2 regions of the Nonomuraea sp. NPDC049421 genome follow, and region 1 is predicted to be linked to the other one. Evidence: riboswitches for the same ligand, from Rfam matches in the RefSeq annotation. Region 1 holds a riboswitch; the other holds the start of a gene.

Evidence for each region. A riboswitch is a leader RNA that binds a small molecule or an ion and turns the genes downstream of it on or off. The one in region 1 is predicted to bind cyclic di-AMP.
Region 2: linked by a shared signal. The riboswitch ahead of AB0K18_RS02005 (C40 family peptidase) and the one ahead of AB0K18_RS06565 (GH25 family lysozyme) in region 1 are both predicted to bind cyclic di-AMP.

Annotation. Positions count from the first base shown of each region.
Region 1 is NZ_JBFAQA010000003.1:109,668-113,068, forward strand. Features, by position in the region: gene mqo (malate dehydrogenase (quinone)) at 1-971, shown strand, start outside; cyclic di-AMP (ydaO/yuaA leader) riboswitch at 1,162-1,305, shown strand; gene AB0K18_RS06565 (GH25 family lysozyme) at 1,318-2,046, shown strand; gene AB0K18_RS06570 (SDR family oxidoreductase) at 2,060-2,803, opposite strand; gene AB0K18_RS06575 (HAMP domain-containing sensor histidine kinase) at 2,954-3,401, shown strand, end outside.
Region 2 is NZ_JBFAQA010000001.1:436,542-439,942, reverse strand. Features, by position in the region: gene AB0K18_RS02010 (hypothetical protein) at 1-770, opposite strand, end outside; gene AB0K18_RS02005 (C40 family peptidase) at 903-1,409, opposite strand; cyclic di-AMP (ydaO/yuaA leader) riboswitch at 1,504-1,669, opposite strand; gene AB0K18_RS02000 (C40 family peptidase) at 2,405-3,319, opposite strand.

The DNA of each region.
Region 1 (3,401 bases):
CCGGCCGGCCCGCCGGTGAGCAGGTGGCGCTGTGCCGCTCTCGTGGCGGCACCGACGTCGACTATGGCGTGCTGGCCCGGCGGCTGTTCGCCGCGCTCGAACGTGACGGCGTCGAGGTGCGGACCGGGCACGAGGTGCGCGGGCTCTCCCGTGACCGCAGGTCGTGGCGGCTGCGGGTGCGCGACCTGGTGGGTGCCCGCGACTACGGGGTGCGCGGGTCGTTCGTGTTCCTGGGGGCGGGCGGGGGCACGCTGCCGCTGCTGCAGAGCGCCGGGGTGGCGGAGACGCGGGCGTACGGGGGGTTTCCGATCAGCGGGCGGTTCCTGCGTACGGACCGGGCCGAGCTGGTGGCCGGGCACCACGCCAAGGTCTACAGCCACGCCGAGCCGGGCGCGCCCGCCCTGTCGGTGCCGCATCTCGACACCCGGGTCGTGGACGGGCGGACGTACCTGATGTTCGGGCCCTTCGCCGCGTTCTCGCCGCGCTTCCTCAAGCGCGGCAGGCTCACCGACCTGCCGGGATCCGTCACGCCCGGCAACGTCATGACACTGCTCGGCGCCGCCCGCGCCGAGCCGGCCCTGCTGCGCTACCTGGTCGGGCAGCTCGCGCAGACGCGCGGCGACCGGCTGCGGGCGCTGCGCCGGTTCGTCCCCGAGGCGCGGGCGGAGGACTGGGAGCCGATCACCGCGGGTCAGCGGGTGCAGGTGGTCAAGCCGGTGAACGGGCGCGGGTCGATCGCCGGGTTCGGCACCGAGGTGGTGACGCCGGCCCACGGCGGGCTCGCCGCCCTGCTCGGGGCCTCACCCGGGGCGTCGGCGTCCGTGGCGATCATGCTGGACGTGCTCGGACGCGCCTTCCCCGGCCGGGTGGACGGCTGGCGGCCGGCGTTGCGTGAGCTCGTGCCGTCGTACGGCGCCGCGCTGCCGCCGCAGACCCTCTCCAGGACGGCCCGAACACTTCGTCTGGAGTGAATGCCGGAAAACTTTACCCATTTCCGGATCCGCGACGTACGCGGGGATTTCGAACCTCTTACTAGGCCAGCGGAGTGAAAGTCCCTCTGGAGTACTTGCAGATACTTTTGCGAATTATGTACTTTTGCGGGTCGAGGGACCACCGCAGCGCGTGACCTCACATCTTTGACCGGACCGTACGCCGTCTCCCGACGTACGGCCGCCGAATCCGCGTCTCGCGGAACCGGGGACCCACTTTCCGGGGTGAATCGGACGCCCGCTCATGCCCGCGTCCGTAGGGCACTTCCAGTCCCGAACCCGTCAGCTAACCCGGTAGGCGGCATGGAAGCAAGGAGTCAACATCCGCATGGCCAAGCTTGCCGAGAACCGCAAGCGCCTCGGACTGGCGCTCGGCGGAGCCGTACTCGCCGCCGTCACCGCCGTCACCGGCACCGCACACGCCTCCACCACCGACCAGGTCGCCCCGCACGAGGCGGCCCAGCACAGCTCCGCCCTGACCTACGGCCTGGACATCTCCCACTACGAGCCGCTGTACGACTGGAGCTCCAGCTCCGCGCAGTTCGGCATCATCAAGGCCACCGAGGGGACCGACTTCGTCGACTCCTCCTTCGCCAGGCACTGGCGGGAGCTCGGCGAGAAGGGCATCGTGCGCGGCGCCTACCACTACGGCCACCCCGCCGACGACCCCATCGCCGATGCCAACCATTTCCTGGCCGCGGTGAACGCCCAGCCCGCCAAGGCCGGTGACCTGCTGGTCCTCGACCTGGAGACGACCGACGGCAAGTCCGTCGCCGAGGTCAACGCCTGGGCCAAGGCGTGGCTGTCGTACGTGGAGAACCAGACCGGCACCAAGCCGCTCTTCTACAGCGGCTGGAACTTCGCGAACACCTACGGCCACGGCCTGGCGCAGTACCCGCTCTGGGTCGCCCACTACAGCCGGGCCAAGGGCGCGATCACGCCGCCGGCCGACTGGAAGTCGTGGGCGATCCACCAGTACACGGACGTCCCCATCGACCAGAACGTCTCGGCTCTGACGCCCGACCAGCTCCGCTCCCTGGGCCGTCAGTCCGTCTGACGTCCCGGGCGTTCTACCCGGCGGCGGCCCAGTCGCCGTAGCGAGCCTCGCCGAGCCGCGCCTCCCCCAGCGGCACGAGCGAGTGCTCGCCCAGCTCGCTCCCGAAGTAACGCGCGTGCGGGTCGGTGACCACCTCACGGGGGTCACCGAGCCCCGCCAGCGCCTGCCGGACGAACTCGTCCATCCTGACCCGCTCCGGCCCGGCCACCTCCAGCCGGCCGTTGAGCGGCCTACCCTCCGCGACCTCGCACACCGCCGCCGCCACGTCGTCCCCTGCGATCGGCTGGAACAGCACCGGCGCGATCCGTACGACGTCCCCGTCCGCGGCCTCGTCGGCGATCCCCTTCACGAACTCGAAGAACTGGGTCGCGTGCACCAGCGAGTACGGGATCCCCGACTTCTCGATCAGCTGCTCCTGCGCGACCTTCGCCCGGAAATATCCGTTGTCCGGCATGCGTTCGGTGCCCACTATGGACAACGCGACATGGTGCCCGACCCCCGCCTCCGACTCGGCGGCCAGCAGGTTGCCGGTGGAGGTCTCGAAGAACTCCAGGACGGCGGCCGGTTCGAACGACGGCGCGTTCGACACGTCGACCACCACCCGCGCCCCCTCCAGCGCTTCGGCGAGACCCTCGCCGGTGAGCGTGTTCACCCCGGTGCGCGGCGATGCCGCCACCGCCTCGTGGCCGTCGCGCGACAGCCTGGTCACCAGCTTCGATCCGATCAGGCCGGTCCCGCCGACCACCACGACCTTCATGGCACGCCTCCCCCTCGATCCACCGCACCTCCCCCTGCCGTCTCCCCCTAAGCCCTCGGGTCGGTAAAGTCGCCCCCTTCCGGTCACAGACCCGGAGGCTGCGCTGTCCTAGCTGGTGACAGGCTCGCCCGGCGCCTGGGGAGGAACCCGATGAGACACGACCACGCCGCCCTGCTCGCGGCCGTCCCGAACCCGTGCCTGGTCATGGCAGGGGACATGACGATCGTGGCGGCCAACCAGCCCTGCCTCGACGCCTGCGGGCGCGAGCGGGACGAGCTGGTGGGCATGCCCGTGCTCATCCCGCGCTCCGACGAGCTGCACGAACGGGCGCGGGCGGCGCGGCGCTTCACCGCCGACGCCTCCCACGAGGTCCGTACGCCGCTGGCCGCGCTGCGCGTCCAGGTGGAGGCGGCCCGGCGGCACCCGGACGACATCGACGTGACCGACCTGCTCGACCACGTCAGCGACGACCTCGACCGGCTGGAAAACGTCACCACCGACCTGCTCCTGCTCTCCAGGCTCGAAGCCGGCCTCGACGATCGCGAACTGACCGACGTGAACCTGACCGCCCTGGTGGAGTCGGCCGCGGCCGGTAGCG
Region 2 (3,401 bases), on a different contig from region 1:
AGCGCGGCGAGTGCCCGATCGGCCCCGTCCACGCGGGCCGCACGGTAGAGCCTCACCAGGGTCCCCTCACCGAACCGGTCAGCGAGGAAGCGACACGCCAGCCACGCCTCCTGGTACGCCCGCGCGAGCCCGGCCGGGTCACCCCCGTCCGCCGCGAAAGCCGCAGGTCCGGGCAGAACGGTCGGGAGCCGCCCGGCGCGCACTTCGGCGGCCAGCTCGGCGGCGGCCGTCGCCACGGGCAGTCCGGCGTCTCGGTAGGCGACGTAGTCGGCGAAACCCTCGTACAGCCAGACGGGCAGTCCGTCGGTGCCGGCGACGACGTGGGTGAGCTCGTGGGCGAGGACGACGTCCCTGCCGACGGGGTTGAGGGTGGCGAACGCCTCGGGGACGACGATCACCCGTGCGCCGTCGGCCACCGCCGCGAGCCCGTCCACCCCGCCCACCCGGGCCAGGCGTGCGGCCTCGCGGGCGTCGGCCGGGACGACGATCAGGGGACGTACGGGGCGGGCGAGCACCGCCGACACCCGCCGGCCCGCCGTGTCGGCCGCGCGCGCCAGCTCGTCGAGCCCCGCGGCGTCGAACCCGGCGTCGAACCCGGCGTCGTGGCCCACGACGGTGGACCACCTGCCGCGGCGTACGACGTGGGGCCCCGGCCACAGGTCGCGCGCCTGCGCGGGCAGGACGGGCGCGTCAGGCAGCGGGGCGGCGGCCGAGACGGCGAGGAGCACCAGCCCGGTCACCGCGGCTCGTCGGCTCACCTGCTCGGACACAGTGCCCGATCGTATGCGCTGCCTTGCGGGTCAAGGGCCGGGAACGCGAGAGCACCCGTACGCACCCCGCGAGGTGAAGCTCGGGAACGCGAGAGCCCCGTCCGGATCGGGGAGGATCCGGACGGGGCTTCTTCACACGCCGGGACGGACGGCGCCGACGAAGGACGACCTTCGCCATCCGCTCAGCTTGTCGATGCGTACCCGTTCACCTGTCCGCGGTGAATGGATCATCTTGCCCTTGCCGACGTACATGCCCACATGGCCGAGCCCGTTGAAGAACATCAGGTCACCTGGCTTGAGATGGCGCCAGGAGACCTTCTTCCTCGTGCGGACGAACTGGCTGCTCGCCACGCGCGGGAGTTTGACGCCGGCCTTCTTCCAGGCGAACTGGACGAGGCCTGAGCAGTCAAACGCACCAGGTCCTGTGCCCCCGTAACGGTACGGGTCACCGATCTGCTTCTTGGCCACGGCGACGGCCTTGCCGGCCCTCGCCTTCTGCCGGGCGGCTTTGGCGGCCCTCTTACGGGCCTTCGCCGACGCCGTGGTGCGGGCGGTGGTCGCCGCCTTCACCGTCGTGCCGGCCGCCGCACTGGTCTCGCGGGTCGTCGCCGCCTGAGCCGCCGGGGCATGGAGGACCATACCTCCGGCCGTCACGGTCATCGTGAGTGCAACACCACTCAGGGCAAGGCGGGACAGGCGGGGGTTCTGCAGGGAGTTAGACAGGATTTCTCCTTGTGTCTTCCACGAACGCCTACCGGGTTAGCTGACGGATTCGGGCGTGGAAGTCGCCCTACGGCGCGATGGGCGCGCCGATTCACCCCTGATCCCTCGGGGAACGTGGGATCGCTGGGTCCCCGGCTCCGTGCCTCCTGGCTGCACGGATTCGGCAGGTCGGCACCCCGATCAGAAGTGCGATGGGGATATCAGGGCCGACCGGCGGATTTTTATCTGTCTCACATCGGGAGGGACCGATGCCGGTTCGCGGCGACATGGCTTGTTCACCGCGACGACGCCAGAAGCTACGCCGAAGGGTCAAGGATCGGCAAAGCGTGAATGGCCCTGTAAAGATCAGATAGCAGGATTTGTCAGACTTGAAACCCCTGCTGGAACCCCAGGTCTTGTGACCAAAATGTGACCTCACTCACACTTGCTTTCGCGGGCTTTTGTCAGGTCCCAGTAGTCACAGGAGTCACACCAGTCACAAACGCGAACACCCTTCTCGCCCCGCTTGCCGACCGGACGCGAGGGACGTCGCCCCGAAAAATCCACCCTTTGTACGACTCTCCCTAGTAGTGACCGATCAGGAGGTCAAGCCCATCGCGCCCAGGTTGATCAAGGAGCCCGCCAACTATAGATCTTCGTAGAAGAGCTGCGACACGGATCACAGCCGAGCGGCCACCGCGTGCGCAGAGCGCTGATGCTGAACGCGACTGCGATGAGGGGCGTGCCAGACGCGATCGCCAAGAGCCGACGCCAGGCCGAAACCCCCGCTGTCACGCAGTAAGCCCCGGCGGCCGAACCGCCGGGGCTTACGCAGCCAGACCAAAACCTTCGCGGCCGGGCTTAAGCGGCCGAATCACCCGGATACCGGGAGCCGGATGCCGGATGCCGGGAGCCGGGAGCCGGGAGCCGGGTTACGGGCGGATGGCGCCGACGAGGTTGCGGCCGTAGGCGGAGAGTTTGACGACCTTGACGACGTCGCCGGTCTGCGGCGCGTGGACGATCTGCCCGTTGCCCGCATAAATGCTGACGTGTCCCAGGCCCTCGGAGAAGATGAGGTCGCCGGGCTGCAGGGCGTCCAGGGAGACCCGCCGGCTCTGGCCCCAGGCCCACTGCTGCCACGTCGTCCGGGGCAGCGAGACCCCGGCGGCCCGCCAGGCCGCCTGCGTGAGACCCGAGCAGTCGTACCCGCCCGGCCCGGTGCCGCCGAACACGTACGGCTTGCCGACCTGCGCGTACGCGAACCGCAGCACCGCCGCCCCGCTCCCCGACGCCGGCCCGGTGTACTTGATGCCCGTGCTGTTGGGGTTGCCCGGGTTGTACGCCCCCAGCTTCTTCAGCAGCTTCTTCTGCTGCGCGATCAGCTTGAGGATCTCCGAGCGTTCCTTCTGGACGGCGTCGCGTTCCTTGTCAGCGGACTTGAGCGCCTTCTGCGCCTTGTCCCGCTCGATCTTCAGCCCCCGGTTCTCCCGGTCGAAGGCGGCGAGCTTCTGCAGGCGTTCCTGGGAGAGCTGCCCGGCCACGGCGAGCCCGGACAGGCGGCCCTGAGGATCGTTCGAGCCGAAGATGCCGGGCCATGAGGTGATGTCCTCGCCCAGCTTGTAGCTGTCGACGGCCATGCCGGCCACCTGGGCGCGCAGGTCGGCGACGGTGGCCAGCTTGCGCTTGTAGCTCGTGTCGAGCGAGGAGTAGGTGCTCTTGGCCTTCTTGTAGCGCTCGGTGGCGGTGTTGTACCGGTCGACGACCTTGTCCGCCTTGTCGTTGAGCTTCTCCAGCTTGGCCTTCGCCTGGGCCAGCGTGGGCTGGGGATCAGCGAGGGCCTCTCCCATCGGAGTCAGCATCAGTCCGAACGCGAGACCCGCGGCCATCGGCACCCGGCCAAACCTCACTGTATCGCCCTCCCCAGGATTT